3 regions of the Enterococcus sp. AZ163 genome follow, and region 3 is predicted to be linked to each of the others. Evidence: riboswitches for the same ligand, from Rfam matches in the RefSeq annotation. Region 3 holds a riboswitch; each other region holds the start of a gene.
What was found. A riboswitch is a leader RNA that binds a small molecule or an ion and turns the genes downstream of it on or off. The one in region 3 is predicted to bind magnesium.

Region 1: it holds a riboswitch for magnesium, as region 3 does, so the genes downstream of both, mgtA (magnesium-translocating P-type ATPase) here and IGI46_RS09655 (GNAT family N-acetyltransferase) in region 3, are expected to answer to the same signal.
Region 2: it holds a riboswitch for magnesium, as region 3 does, so the genes downstream of both, IGI46_RS14445 (phosphatase PAP2/LCP family protein) here and IGI46_RS09655 (GNAT family N-acetyltransferase) in region 3, are expected to answer to the same signal.

The regions. Positions count from the first base shown of each region.
Region 1 is NZ_JBIPAO010000001.1:2,592,959-2,598,237, forward strand. It holds gene guaC (GMP reductase) at 1-129, shown strand, start outside; gene IGI46_RS12335 (HAD family hydrolase) at 202-816, opposite strand; gene IGI46_RS12340 (PLP-dependent aminotransferase family protein) at 1,037-2,476, shown strand; gene IGI46_RS12345 (nitroreductase family protein) at 2,460-3,188, shown strand; M-box (ykoK) riboswitch at 3,333-3,503, shown strand; gene mgtA (magnesium-translocating P-type ATPase) at 3,661-5,279, shown strand, end outside.
Region 2 is NZ_JBIPAO010000001.1:3,008,912-3,014,190, forward strand. It holds gene IGI46_RS14445 (phosphatase PAP2/LCP family protein) at 1-1,546, opposite strand, end outside; M-box (ykoK) riboswitch at 1,640-1,806, opposite strand; gene IGI46_RS14450 (LCP family protein) at 3,648-4,772, shown strand; gene IGI46_RS14455 (LysR family transcriptional regulator) at 5,115-5,279, opposite strand, start outside.
Region 3 is NZ_JBIPAO010000001.1:2,040,290-2,045,568, reverse strand. It holds gene IGI46_RS09665 (LPXTG cell wall anchor domain-containing protein) at 1-549, shown strand, start outside; gene mgtA (magnesium-translocating P-type ATPase) at 696-3,350, opposite strand; gene IGI46_RS09655 (GNAT family N-acetyltransferase) at 3,558-4,025, opposite strand; M-box (ykoK) riboswitch at 4,135-4,305, opposite strand; gene IGI46_RS09650 (ECF transporter S component) at 4,607-5,212, opposite strand.

The sequences.
Region 1 (5,279 bases), 550 kb from region 3:
ACCTTAATAGAAATGCAGCAAGATTTACAGTCTTCAATTTCTTATGCTGGTGGAAATGATCTTGAAGCTATTCGGACAGTGGATTATGTTGTTGTGAAAAATTCTATTTTTAATGGTGACACTATTTAAGAAAGATACATTTTAGTATTTCAATAAAAAAAGATCTCGTTACAGCTTTTAATCAGCTGCAGCGGGATCTTTTTAAATAGTTATTTCGATATCAAAGTCAATTAGATATTCTTTTAGAGCAAAGAGATTCTTGCGGAAAACAAAGCTTTCCATCCCGATTGCTCGGGCGCCCGCTACATTTACTGGCAGATCATCTAAGAAAATGCATTGAGAGGGAATCAGCTGAAAATGATGACAAAAAGTATAGTAAACTTGGGCTTCTGGCTTAATTATTTTCCAATCAGCAGTTACGAAGATACCATCCATGTACTTCAACGCAGGAATATTTTTTTCGTATTTATAGAAATCATCTGGAGCGTTTGAAAGAACATAAAGTTTATAGCCTTGATCTTTTAATTGTTTTACAATAGCTTCCATTTCAGGAATAGGCATGATTTCTTGGTACCAAGTAGCTAAAATGTTAGGGATAATTTCTTTTAATTCAGCAGGTGCTTTTTTGAGCGCTCGACGAGCAATTTCATCCTTTGTAATGGTTCCACGGTCAAAATCAATCCATTCCGCAGTTAAAAAAATATTTTCAAGTAAAAACTTTTGATGAAGAGAATTATTTGTAAATTTCGTGATAAACTTTGTTGGCTCATAATTAACCAGAACATTACCTAAATCAAAAACGATATTTTTAATCATGAATATTCCTCACCTTCATTGATCTTGTTTGCACATTACCTGTCTATTGTAACAAATTCGGAGAGAAAGTTGGCATTTGCTGAGAAGGTTTAAACAAAAAAGGAGTTTTGGATAGTTTTGTTAAGGGAGTAATACTTGTTTAGGTTAAAATCTATTTAGTATTGACACTCTTATAAAATTGGTTTAGTTTTAAGCCATCCAATAAAAATGAGGTCCTAGTATGTGGAAATTAGATAGCACTAAAAAGATACCTGTTTATCAGCAAATCATGGAACAAATCATTGAATACATTCAAAAGGGACAATTAAATCCAGGGGATCGTTTACCCTCTGAACGTAAACTGGCTGCTAGCTATCAAGTGAATCGTTCGACTGTGGTCCATGCTTTGGAGGAATTAGTTAGCTTGGGTTGGATTATTCGTCAACAAGGCAGCGGTACATTGGTTAACGAGGGGAGATGGGGACGTAGTGCGACACCTCGCATGAATTGGCGGCAATTATTAAGCAGAGAAACGCCACAAACAGAACCCTATCTGCTGGAGCTGCATGAAATTCAGAAAGATACTCAGACCTTAGATCTATACACAGGAGAACTGCCATTAGATTTAATCCCAGATTTTCGTTTACCTGCGTATACTTGGGAGGAGTTGCTGATTGAAGAAAAGAAACAGAGGGATTTAGGTTATCCGCCTTTACAGAGAATCATATGCGAACGGTTGTATAGAGAGCAGGGATTAGAAGCAGCAACTAATCAGGTATTGATTACTTCTGGTGCCCAACAAGCGTTATTTCTGTTGTTGCAGGTGATGCTTGAAGCCGGAGACAGTGTAGCGATTGAAGATCCTTCATTTTTGTACTCTTTACCAATTTTTGATACAGCTGGTGTTCGATTATACGGTGTGGCAATGGATGAAGAGGGAATGCAGATCGAGGCATTAGAGCAATTGATTCTAGCCAAAAGAGTTAAGTTAATTATCGTAAATCCGACATTTCAAAATCCCACTGGCAACACCATGACTTTGAAACGTCGCAAACAATTAATTGCTTTGAGCGAAAAATACCAGCTGCCAATTGTAGAGGACGATGTTTTTGGTGAACTAAACTTTTTACAGCTTCCCCCTTCACTGAAATCTTTGGCTCCTCACCAAGTGATTTATTTAGGGTCACTGTCAAAAATTTTCGGTTCCTCCATTAAGATCGGTTGGATTGTTGCCGATCAAAGTCTGATTCAGCGTTTATCTGAGGCTAAACAAATGATGGATTTCTCTATTAGCGTTTTCCCTCAAGTAGTCGCGTATACGGCACTGACCGATCAGTCCTTCGAAACTAATCGTCAAGAGCTGATTGACACTCTCAAACATAAGAGGGATTGTTTCTATAGCTGTGCCCAATCAGTTTCCAGCGATTGGCAATTTGAAGAGATCGACGGAGGACTTTACGTTTGGCTGAAGTGGCGTCACCAAAAGTTGACTCGCAAAGATTGGGGTCTTTTTTTACAAGAAAAGCTCTTGGTAGCTCCCTCATTTCTCTTTAGTAATGATACAATGGCTATGCGGGTGAATTATTCCCGGATGACAGAAGAGGAGTGTTACATCTTTTTTGTTAAACTGCAAAAGATATCAGAAATTATAGGAGGTCGTAAGTATGAAAGAGATAATTGAAGTATTAAATAATCATCGTACCTATCGGGATTTTGATGAGAACTATCAATTGCCAGATGAGGATTTACAACAAATATTGGATGCAAGCCGTCAAGCACCCAGCTGGATGAATGGTCAAATGTACAGCATCATTGTAGTCAAGAACCAAAAACTTCGCCAAAAATTTGTTGAGCTTAATCCAGGTAATCCTCATATGCTGAAAAGTTCGGTTTTCTTATTGTTTGTTGCAGATTTAAAACGCACACAGAAAGTAGCAGAGCATTATCAAGTGGACTACTCAATTGCTGAAGGAATCGATCCACTGATCACGGCTGTCACTGATACTGCACTAGCTTTGCAAAATGCTGTTGTTGCAACTGAAGCATTAGGACTAGGTAGCGTGGTAGTGGGCAGCATTCGTAAAGATATAAAAAAAATCAGTGAATTACTGAACCTTCCCGACTACGTACTGCCAGTGGCTGGGTTAAGTATTGGTAAGCCTACTATGGAAATGCGTATTAAGCCACGCTTACCGGAAAAAACAGTTGTTCATTATGATGGTTATCAAGAGTATGATTACGGAGAAATTGAAGCGTACGATCAAACCATGGAAGTTTTTGCTGAAGCCCGAGAAACTAAATTGTGGAGTAAAAAGTTTGCGGATTATTTTAGTAATAAGCCAAATGTTACCATCGATGAATTTGTGAAAGAACAACGTTTGTTAAAAGAATAAAAGCTTGAAGAATTGTTACTATCTCTTCTCTTTTTAAATAGGGAGACCCAGAGAACATACTGTTCAACTTCTTTTCAAATTCTCACATAAGTTGCTCTTTTTGTTGACACTCAGTGCTATCTTTACTATAGTAAAAGTGGAAATTGTATAAATTGTTAGGTGAGGCTCCTATATGGACACAAGCTGCTGCCGCGAAAGAATCGAGAGACTCTTAGTTGGTGGAACAGGAATCATCGTGAAGGTGATTCATAACGCAGCTGACAGATAAAACTGTCTACGCCCTATAGTGCTAAAGCTCGACGATGACCGTGATTATTTTTGCGCGCGCTCATTATCGAGCGCGCGCTTTTTGCTTTGCCAATAAAGAAAGGACGGTGATGAGTCATGGACTATCCAGATGAGAGTCGACCGAAAATAGTTAAAAATGTAGGGAAGACACTGATTTTCTCTGCTGGTAGGAGGAAATATGATGATGAACAAAAAGAGCCTCATCACACGAAAAATAAGTAAAGATCAAGCGTTGAAAAAACTCGCATTATTACCGGATCGTGATTTGTTCCTGAATCTGCGAACATCTTTAAACGGATTATCAGAAGAAGATGCTAAAGCGAGACTGGAAGAATATGGTCCCAACGAAGTATCGGCTCAAAAGCCAACCCCTGCAATCATTTTGTTTCTTCAAGCATTTAATGATTTGTTTGTTTATGTATTGGCCTTATTAATGGTTGTCTCTTTTTTGACTTCTGATTATGAAGCAGCTGTGGTTATGGGAATAATGATTTTAGCCAGCGTGCTGATTACCTTTATTCAAGAATATCGTTCACAAAAAGCTAGTATTGAATTACGAGAAATGATCGAGAATACGGCCGCAATTACGCGTGAAGGCCAAACAAAAGAAATTCCAATGGATGAAGTGGTGCCGGGAGACATTTTAACTTTAGCAACTGGAGATATGATTCCAGCAGATGCAGTATTAATTTGGACGAAGGATTTATTTGTGAATCAGTCTTCTTTGACTGGAGAATCAATGCCAGTTGAAAAGTCTGCTTCCGTTGCTTCAGATGATGAGAACAATGCATTGGATATGTCAAACTTAGTTTTTATGGGAACGGACGTATTAAGTGGACAAGGTCGGGCAATTATCTTAAAGACTGGGCAACAGACTTTCTTTGGCGACATTGCGAAAAATGCCACAACCAAACGCGGCAAGACAACCTTTGATGTCGGTTTAGCCCGTGTCAGTAAAGTATTGTTGCGCTTGATTATGGTACTTTTCCCATTAGTGTTCTTAATTAATGGCATCACAAAAGGTGATTGGAGCAATGCATTTTTCTTCGCTATCGCTGTAGCAGTGGGCTTAACGCCAGAAATGTTACCAATGATTGTCAGCTCTAATTTAGCAAAAGGTGCCTTGACCTTGTCGAAGCATAAAGTGATTGTGAAAGAATTACCATCTATTCAAAATTTGGGTAGTATGGATGTCTTGTGTACGGATAAGACAGGAACCATCACCGAAGACCGAGTAGTATTGGTTCAGCATCTTGATCCTTTAGGTAAAGAAAACACTCAAGTATTGGATTTGGCCTTTCTGAATTCGAATTACCAAACAGGTTGGAAAAATCTGATGGACATTGCTGTGATTAATTACTATGAAGAAGAAAACCGGCAAGTGCCTTTTCAGTCGATTCAAAAAATTGACGAAATACCTTTTGATTTTTCTCGTCGCCGATTAACTGTCGTAGTAAAAGCTGATGAGCATCAATGGATGATTACAAAAGGTGCTGTTGAAGAAATGGCTTCTATATGTAAATATGTTGAAATTGATGGAGAGGTATTGGAATTTACTGAAGAACTGCATCAGGAATTACAGCAGGTTAATGAACGCATGAATCGTCAAGGGATGCGGGTGATCACAGTAGCTATAAAAAGGGATGCTCATGATGAAGCAGTTTATAGCACAGAAGACGAAAAAGATATGACTCTAATTGGATTCATGGGCTTCTTGGACCCTGCAAAAGAATCTGCAATTACTGCTATCTCTTCTTTACATGAACATGGAGTGGATGTAAAAGTTTTGACGGGTGACAACGC
Region 2 (5,279 bases), 970 kb from region 3:
CGCGTTGTCGTTCGCTTTCTTCTACAAGCTGATAAGAGATTCCTTCAATACCTGTCACACCATCACCTGTAAAATCATAACCTTTCAATTGATCGGTTTCGATATTTTTTAGTGCAGGCGTATATTGTTTTAACATGGCCATCATTTGGTCAAAGGATAAGTCGGTTTCGCCGTGTTCTCCAATAACATCTAGAATTTCTTGATACTTTAATAAGCTGTTAAAAGAAAGTAACTTATTTGTTATCTCAACTAAAACTTCTCGTTGGCGGCGTTGACGACCATAGTCGCCTTCGGGGTCTTCGTAACGCATACGTGCGTATTGCAAAGCTTCCCATCCGCCTAAATGTTGCTTGCCTTTCGGATAATGAATACCTTCAGCGTCAAATTCAAAGGCGTTATTCACGGTGACACCACCGACAGCATCGCCAAGGTCCTTCATGGCATCCATATCCACAGAAAAGTAATGGCTGATAGGAATGTGTAAGACGTTTTCTACCGTTTTGATTTGCATATCGGCACCACCGAAAACGTGGGCCGCATTGATTTTATTCCATTCACCATTAGTGCCCGCCATTTCCACATAATAGTCTCGTGGAATGCTGGTAATGGTTGTTTTTTTTAATTGATTGTTAACAGTAACCACCATTAAAGCATTGGAGCGGTAATCCGTTTTTCTTTTTGAATCATTTGCAATTCCCATAATTAAGAAACTAACGGGTTCTCCTTTAGCTAAATCTGGACTTTTAGTTGACGATTTTCGTGGTTTATACATTGTATTCGCCGTTTTTTTCAAATTATGATACATGCTGATACCATAAGCCGAGACAGAAAGAGTTCCTAAAAATAAAAGGGTCAAACTGAACACTAGGAATAAACTTTTTCTTTTACGAGAATGTCGCCGACTTCGTTGGGCTGAGGCTTCTTCTACAGGTGCTTGCAAATAACGTTGTACAATACTGAACGAAAAATTTACCCAGCTATAGCTTAGGAGCATACCAGCAATTATGTCACTAGGATAGTGCACACGTAAGATGAGCCGTCCTAATACAATCAGTACGAGATAGACAATTAAAAAAAGTTTGATGCCTTTAGTTTTTCTAACATTGAGATAGTTTAAAGTGATAAAAATTGTACAGACAAGACACATCGCTAACAGCGAATGCCCACTAGGAAAACTCGCGGAACTACGATCGGCTAAAGCGCCCAGAGTTGGTCGAGCTCGGCCGACAACATGTTTAAAAACGCTCCCTAAGAAACCGACAGCTAACAGGTTACTAACTGACCAAAAGGCAAGGATTTTTTCTTTTTTATGCAGAAGATAAATCATAAATAATAAGAAGATCAGGAACATAGGGCCAATTGTCGCTGTTTTTGCCAACAGACTGACAGCCGTTAACATCGGGGCATTTAATTGCCATTTGATGTGATAAATTGCTTCGTCTATTTGTTGAAACCAATTTGGACTGGCAGCCACTAACAGTGTGAGGAAGGCAAAACAAATGGTTGTTATGCCATAAAGCGGAAATTTTTTATTCGATGTTTGCATGAGAATCCCTTTCTTTTCCCTTGAAAGAGTAGACTAAGCCAGCATCGATCGTAAATAAGTGCTTGCTGCTTTCTAAAAAAACGCAGCAAACCAATCGGTTCTCATCGTCTGAGCTTTAGCACTATCCAACGTAAAGATTTCTCTTAGCTATTTTTAGAAGAGCCTTAATTCGACCATTCCTGTTTTACACATTGGTGTCTTTCGACATTTCTGCGCAATAGCCTATGTTTGGATAGGAGCCTCACCTAACAAGGTTATTTTATCTAACCCCAGAAGTATAGAATTGATTGCGGGTTACTCTCAATCATTTTGAGTAAGTTTAGTATTTTTTTAAATTATTTCAATTGTGTTACAAGAAAGCAAATAAGTATTATATTGAAAAATCAGCATCTGTGCATCACCTTCTTTTAGAAGAGAAAACCTCAGGTAATCCTATATCACCTAAAGGAATTGCATCATACAGGCAAATCCATTTCATGTTCTGACATCCATTTTAGTAGAAATCTCTACTTATCAAATGAAACTGTCAGAAAAGGGTATTTTATAACAGTTTCTTTCATGAATCTCCTTTATATTAAGATATATCCTGCAAATTGGTATGACACCACTATTGGAAGTTTTGCATCTGATAAATGTGTTACCTAAAAACACCAGTTTACTTAGGATTTATGCTGAATCAGGCTATCGAGGAACAACCATCACCCAAATTATTGATATTTTGAATAATATGATCATGCAGTTACTCAAGGAGCTACTTCGCGGGTCATCTTACCAGTGCGTAGCTTGTCGAACGGATTTTCGTCTGGATAAATAACTTTAGGAGATTTTTTAAAGATTATGAATAAAGTTTTTTTCTATTGAAGTCTTTACTTGTCTTACCTTGATGTCGTTAAGCATAGAATGTTTCTAAATTCATGAAGGCAGCTTATTAATATTTTGCATAGGACAATATCCTCCTCAAAGTTTCATAGTGAACAAACGCCTCCAGAAACATGAAATGCTCTAGTGATAGACCCGTAAGCTCTTGTTATAGACATTATTTTTATACCGGTCGGAATAATGAGTTTTATTTTTGTTTAGGATACTATCCAGCATACTTTTCGTGTTTTTTAATCAATAGCACTTCTCTAAAAGGTTGGATGTAAGCGTGAGAGACAGTGCGCATTTATCCTGAATATCTGCAGTTCATGACAAGTAGACTGCTAATACAGTGGGAGATTGATTAGGTAAGTTAGGTGCTTTTTTCAAATAAATGAATCAGATATTTTCGAAGATCTAAGCCAGTTTCTACTACCGTTCGAATAACACTAAAAAAATCCCCGTAGATTTTGCCTCATGTCTACCTTTAGAAAAGAGCCAACTTTTCTAAAATTCTTGATCGTTTTTTTAAACTTTGTAACGAGGTCATGAGTTTTTTCCCGGCCTTTTTCTTGAGAATTTGAAAAAACAAATTTTCACTGATACAGTTCCCATTATTATGAAACACCCTCGTATATATTCCGAAAAAACTCTCACTCACCCCAACATAATCTCTTTATAAAAATTTGAGTCTTTTCAGAAAGATCACTCAATTAGCATACTTTATGCGTACTCTCAAATTCTAAACAACCTGATAATGTCACCAAATAGCAAAGTATATTATCCAAAACATACCGAAAGATATGATTGATCGAGCGACCATATCGGATAATCGTTATTTTAAATCAATATTACCTAATGATAACTTATCTGCTTTTTGGTTTCCCCGTAAAGCTTTTTCGCTTATTAAGCAATATTTATCCTATTTTTTCTCTTTTTAAATATATTATTAAGATTAAAATATCATCTACCAACGTTTACCGATTATCGTTATTATATACTCAGATATCTGCTGATATTTTCTTTTCTATACAGGTCATTTAATACCCGTTGTGTGAATACACCAGAAGATAGCCATTCGTAATATACAAGTCTCAATTAGCATTTATTCCGAATATGATAAGACTGTTTCCTCACATTATCTGAACGGTCCTTAAATTAAACCCGCTTTTTATACAAAAGTGCTAATGATTTGTTAATCTCACGGCTACAATTTATGGTCAAAAAGAAAGGAAGTATTCCAATGAAAACAACACAAAAGAAAATCCTATTACTCATCACAGTAATTTTGATGTGTACTATTGCCGTCTCAGCTTATTTCTTATTAACTGACCACCATTTAGAAAAAACGATGGCTGACGGTTATCATCCAATAAAAAATAACTTTAAGTCCTCAAGTGAAAATGACAGCGAGTCATTTCTAATTATGGGCTTAGACAACACTAATGAAAGAAAATTGGGTACGACAAGAACTGATGCTATGATGATCATTACGTTAAATAAAAAGGATAAAAAAATCACCTTTTGCAGCTTGCCTAGGGATAGTTTTGTTCCAATAATTGCTAAAAACTATCATGGAAATCAACGGATTGAAGCTGCCTACACCTTTAACGGTCCCGCTGCATCTGTTAATACAGTAGAGAAACTATTTAACATTCCAATAGATCATTATTGTGTATTTAATTTCTTATCTTTCATTAACTTTATTGATGCAATTGGAGGAATAACTATTAATGTAAAGCAGGCATTTGATGGTGTGACTAAAGACGGACCAGGGGCAATTCATTTTGATGAGGGAACACAACATGTGGATGGCACAAAAGCTCTTTCTTATGCTCGAGAACGTCATAGCGATAACGACATCATGAGAGGGTTTCGCCAACAAGAAATTATTCAAGCCGTTGGAGAAAAACTAAAATCAAAATCAACTATCAAAAATCTAACAAAAATTATCGACTCCTTTGATAATAACATCCAAACAGATATTACAACCGATCAGCTTCTAGCATTATTAAAAAACGGTTTGACCTATGAGAACTATCAAAAGCAACAACTAACTTTTGATTGGCGAACCTTTAGCAATCAAAACCGCAGCATGGTTGAACTTTATCCGGATAGCATCCAATACGTAAGCCATGAGTTAAGAGTGAGTCTGGGCATTGATAAAAAAGATGCCCGTGACAAGAAAGATTTCGTCTTCCACACGAATGGTCAATATCTTTATCAAAGTGATTACTCTGTACAAGATCCAGATTCTGAAGATCAAGAATCAACCTCGCTCTATGGAAATACTTATATAGGAACACCCGGTAATACTGAAACTGGCGAATTGCCTATTGTTGAAACAAAAAATGGTTTTGTTCCTTGATCGGTAAACTATATTCTTTTAGAAAAAGAGTACGATCTAAAAGTTCTCTACAAAATAGAAAATCTGAAGGTGAAATACTTGATACCAACATCAGTATTTCACCTTCAGATTTTCTGTTTTGTTCACAAGTTCTTCTTTCATAGTCTGACAAGCTTGGCCACATCGATCAACTTCCAATCTCTTATAGCATTGCCTTTCGTATGTTGAAATTTTTTTGCTATAATTCAGGTTACGTCTGCACTATCATGTGATAAATAGATACCGCAAACAGAAAAAAATCAATAAAGAAAACTGTGTTTTTGTCCTTCCTAACTTAAATTCACTGATAACCTATGCTTATTTTCAATTCCTGTTGTCTTGTCCTTCGATTTCAGCAAATACTTCTTTTAAATATTCTTCAACGTCTCCAAGATTAAATAACTGATCATTGTTTCTATTTTTATATAGATAATAGTCTATTTCCATTTCGTTGGGTAAAGAAAAGAATTTAATAGTATCGCTTGATAG
Region 3 (5,279 bases):
AGCTACGTAAGAGTATTACGTAAAGCTTACAAAGATAATGTGATTTCTGCAGCAGACGCTGAAAAAGCTTTGGCTTTTAATCCTAGTCAGTATAAGACCACAGATGAACTCATTCAAAATATTGATCCATTGTACAATTATATTCAGGCTCTTTATCCTAAAGGAAATGGTTTTATTGAGCTTAGTCATCTTTCCAAAGAAGAACTGATCCATATCCTCAATCATCTTGCCCCAGTTCAAGATAAAATTGCCGCTATAAACGGCAATCTATTCTCTGGAGTAGTTAACTGGATTCAATCTTCTTCGATAGGCAACGCACCTATTGACAATGGGCCTAGAAAAAATGACCAACCAACTAATGTAGCAACCAATGTTAATCAGAACAAAGAAACACCTACAAAAGCTGAACAAATAGTAGATCAGCAAGCTACTGCACAAAAACAGTACCCAAAAACTGGGGAACAAAAAACAATTTTCTTAACAATTGCGGGAATTGTACTAGTTGCTGCTACCGCTTTTATCGGCTTAAGAAAAAAGCAGGTCCACTAATCAACTACTGCTAAGTAACCATTAAGTAACCATTTAGACTACACCTGTTTTTTCTAAAATAATACTATTTAGAGATTCCTTTTATATCAACGACTTTCTAAGTCAAAAAACACGAATCAGCTGCTCGCTGATTCGTGTTTCTTCTATTATAATAGTTCTTGGTATTTATTCATGTAGATATGCTTGATCACTGTGACAAGCAACAAATAGCAAACAATCGTTACCATTAACCATAGCCAGTAGTTGGCTGGTAAAGCACTAAGACCGAAACTGCGTCCCAAGCTAGTAGCAGGCAGGATCGAGCCCACAGCAATCCCAAAACCTGTTACAGTAGTTAAAATAAAGGATGCTCTGCTTTGTAAAAATGGTACTTTTGGGGTCCGTAAAGCATGCAAAACTAAGGTTTGAGTCCATAGTGATTCAACAAACCAACCAGCATTGAATAGGGCTATGAAAGCAACCTGCTGCTCTGGAGACAAGCTATGATAGCTGCCGCCAACCACTGCTGGACAAATAAAGAAGTACAACAGCAGATAGGTAGTAATGTCAAAAACAGAACTCGTTGGTCCTAGCCAAACCATAAATTTCCCAATGCTTGAAGCTTCCCAACGTTTTGGTTCATCCAAATATTCTTTGTCCATCCGATCCCAAGGAATCGACATGCAAGAAACATCATAAATTAAGTTAAGAATCAGCAATTGCAATGGCAGCATTGGTAAAAATGGCAGGAAAGTACTAGCGACCAATACTGAGAACATGTTCCCAAAATTTGAACTGGCAGTTGCTTTGATATACTTCATAATATTCCCAAAGGTTTCTCGACCTGCTACAATCCCACGTTCTAATACCATTAAATCTTTTTCTAATAAAATGACGTCAGCAGATTCTTTGGCAATATCCACTGCTGTATCAACGGAAATACCGACATCCGAAGCTTTCATCGCAGGTGCATCGTTTATCCCATCCCCTAAGAATCCAACTGTGTGCCCATTTTCTCTCAAAAGACGGGTAATTCGTGCTTTCTGCTGTGGATTTAGTTTAACAAAGATATTGTATTCTTCAATTACTCTCGCTAGATTTTCGTCTGAAAGCTTGGCAAGTTCTTCCCCGCTGATTAATACTTCAGCAGAAAGACCTACTTGTTTGCAGACTGATTCGGTCACTAACGCATTATCTCCGGTAAGTACTTTAACACCTACTCCATGTTTCTTTAACGCTTCCAGTGCTTGTTTAGTCGTTTCCTTTGGCGGATCTAAAAAGGCTAGATAACCAATCAAGACCATCTCTTGTTCATCCTTAACTGAAAACTCGCCGACTACGCTAGGATTTGTCTTTTGTGCAACCCCTAATACGCGCAATCCATCTTCGTTCAGTTCTTTTACTTTTGCCAAAATCTCCTCGCGAATCTTTCCAGTTAATGGAATAACTTCTTTATGGAAATCCACATAGCTGGAAATCGCCAGCATTTCTTCGATAGCACCCTTGGTAATCATCTGTGTCTTCCCTATATTATCTTCTACCACGACGCTCATACGGCGACGTTCGAAATCGAAAGGAATTTCATCCACTTTTTGATACTGAATTTTGTCAGTTTCAAGTGTTTCTTTTGACGCATCAATAATGGCAATGTCCAATAGATTTTTTAAGCCAGTTTGATAATAGCTGTTTAAATAGGCATGTCGCAATACGCGATCATTTTCTTTACCATCACAATCAAGATGGTATTCCAAAATAATTTTATCTTGAGTTAGTGTTCCCGTTTTATCCGTACACAAAACATCAATTGCACCAAAATTTTGAATAGCATTTAAATTCTTAATAATCGTTCCTTTTTTGGCCATTGCTGAAGCACCCTTAACCAAGTTTGTTGTCACAATCATTGGCAGCATTTCAGGAGTCAATCCCACGGCAACCGAAAGTCCAAACAAACAGGCTTCCATCCAATCACCTTTAGTTAATCCATTGATTATGATGACAGTTGGAGCCATTAAGGACATAAATTTAATCAGCAGGAAGGAGGTTTTTTGAATTCCTAATTCAAAACTGGTTTTAACTGGTTTGGCTGCCAAGTCTCGGGCAACGTGTCCGAATAATGTGCGATTCCCTGTAGAAATAACTACACCCTCTGCGGTACCACTAATCACATTGCTTCCCATAAAAACCAAATTCTCATAGCTGGTCTCTGTATCATGATGATTAGTTGTTCGGCCAGCCGTTTTCTCCACAGGGTAGCTTTCACCAGTCAGCGCAGATTGAGAAATGAATAAATCCTTCGCATGGATTAAACGGATATCTGCTGGGATCATATCCCCTGCAGAAAGCTTCACCACATCTCCACAAACAATGTCTTCCATTGGAATTTCAACAAAGTGATTATTTCTTTTCACAGTCGCAGTAACGGTGACTAATGATTTTAATTTTTCAGCTGCTTGATTGGATCTTACTGATTGGATCAACGTCATACTGCCGCTAATAATTACCATGATAGCAATAACACTGACACCAAATAAGTCTTTCTCTCCAGGCGCAGCTAATACATATTCGGTTATAAATGATACAATTCCTAAAGCAATTAAAACGAGTGTAAATGGTGTAATATACGCTTTAAACACTTCGAATATAAGGGGAGTTTTTTTTCCGTAGGTAATCTTATTGTTTCCGTATTCTTCTCTTAAAAGGTCAGCCTGTCCTTCTGTCAGACCTCTCCTGGGCGTTTTAAATAATTCCATAATTGTTTCAGCTGTACTTTTCGCCATTTGTTCATAGTTCACAAACGACATATTTTTAATGTTCTTTTCCATTATACGTACCTTCTTTCCGATCATCACATACCAAATTGCTAGTCCGGCTAAGAAATAGCCCACAATTTCCAGGATGAGTTCCATCATGTTTCACCTCCGAAGAGATTTTGAAAAGAAGGTCAACAAACGAGCTATCTGAAAACAAATAGACAATAGTCTTTTGCCTTCAGCGGGCGTTTTTCTTTCCAAAACCTCTGTTGTTCCGAACTACTGTCGTCCATGTGTTTTCATCTCCTTTGTTTGGGTCACTACTAGGTTCTTCTTAAATATCTTTAACTCTACTTCATGATCAACGTAGGTTTCTGCAAAGCTTTCATAGGCTAGCTTTTCATAAAAATACCAAGCTTGTTTACGTCCTGTCAGAAAGACTAATTCAAAGCCTAAATTTTGTGCAACATTTTCCGCATAGGCAATTAGTTTTTTTCCTAAGCCCATTCCTTGGCAGTATTGAGACACAGCTACCTGTTTGATCTGCGCAATTTGACCATTTATAGGATGAAGAAGCAAGGTTGCCATAACTTCATGGTCTACACGTACAACTAAATGCCAATCATTTCTCTCTTCTGTTGGAGCAAAAGTGATAGGGGGCTTGCCCGCACTTTCCATCAACAAATTATTTCTTAGCTTAATTCCTTTCCAATAATCTGAACTGTTCCAACGCGTTAATGTGAACACTGTTTTACCATGATTGTTCCTCCTCAATAAATTATTCCTTGATGCGCAAAAAGACCTTTCGCCAAAAACTCAGCGAAAGGCCTGAAATAAGCACATCAAAAAGAAGCTCATTGCGATCTAGTCGTTGAGTTTTGGCACTATACAACGTAAAAAGCAGAGCTTTTAGCTACCTTAAGAAGAGCCTTGTAATCGACAATTCCTGTTCTACCCATTGGCGTCTCTCGACATTTTTGGGCAGTAGCCTGTGTTTGTATAGGAGCCTCACCTAACAAATCAAGTTATTCGTATTTCCGAGGTAAGAATACCACCTGATTAATTCCTTTGTCAACACTAAAAAAATAAAAAAACAGACAAGTTAAAAATAACTATTGTTTTTTATTGTCTTTCACTTTTTCATTTTTTTAGAAAAAACCATCTGTAAAGTAGCCTTAAAAAACTAAAAGAAATCGACAGAAAACCTTTAAAAACTACTACAACTTCAGTTGATCCCCCTGCTTTTTTAAGCGCGATCTTCTAATCATGAAGAATCGTTACTCTCTGCTGATCATATCTCACTAACATAAAATAACGATTAGAATACTCTAATTTCGATTATTTGGACTTAAGTGAGTAGCAGAAAACAGAGCACGAACAATTAAAGGTGTAATAATTCCTGCACCAATCATTTCAGTTATTCCATTGGTGAAAATCAAAGTTCCAAGGACTTTGAATAAACCTGATGGATTTACCCCATAGGCATCAGCTACACCAGTAGTGTATAATAATCCCATAAGCGATAAGACTAAAACTGTATTAGTTAATGAGCCAAAGACAGCAGCAATTACCGTAGCCATTGTTAGCTTGTGATACCTTTTGTACAACCAAGTGAATAGCAGACCAGCTACTAATCCCACTAAAATTCGCGGCAATACCGAAACAATTGGATTAGTAAACACCAATGTATCTAAAGGATTGGTTGGAGAGGTAAATGCTCGGATGACCGTAAAGATTCCCCAAACCATTCCAATAAACATCCCATCCTTGGTCCCTAAAACTACAGCAGCGATAATGACAGTAATATGGATAATGGTTAAATCAGTAATACCTAAAGGAATAAAACCTAAAAAAGGAACCATCGCCTGCAAAATAATTAACGCGGTTAGGATCGCTCGGATCGTTAAGCGATATGTTTTATTTTTTGTATTCATTATTTGCAACTCCTATGCATTCATTTTGATGACACACATGTCATTGGGATGATTATACATAAAAATG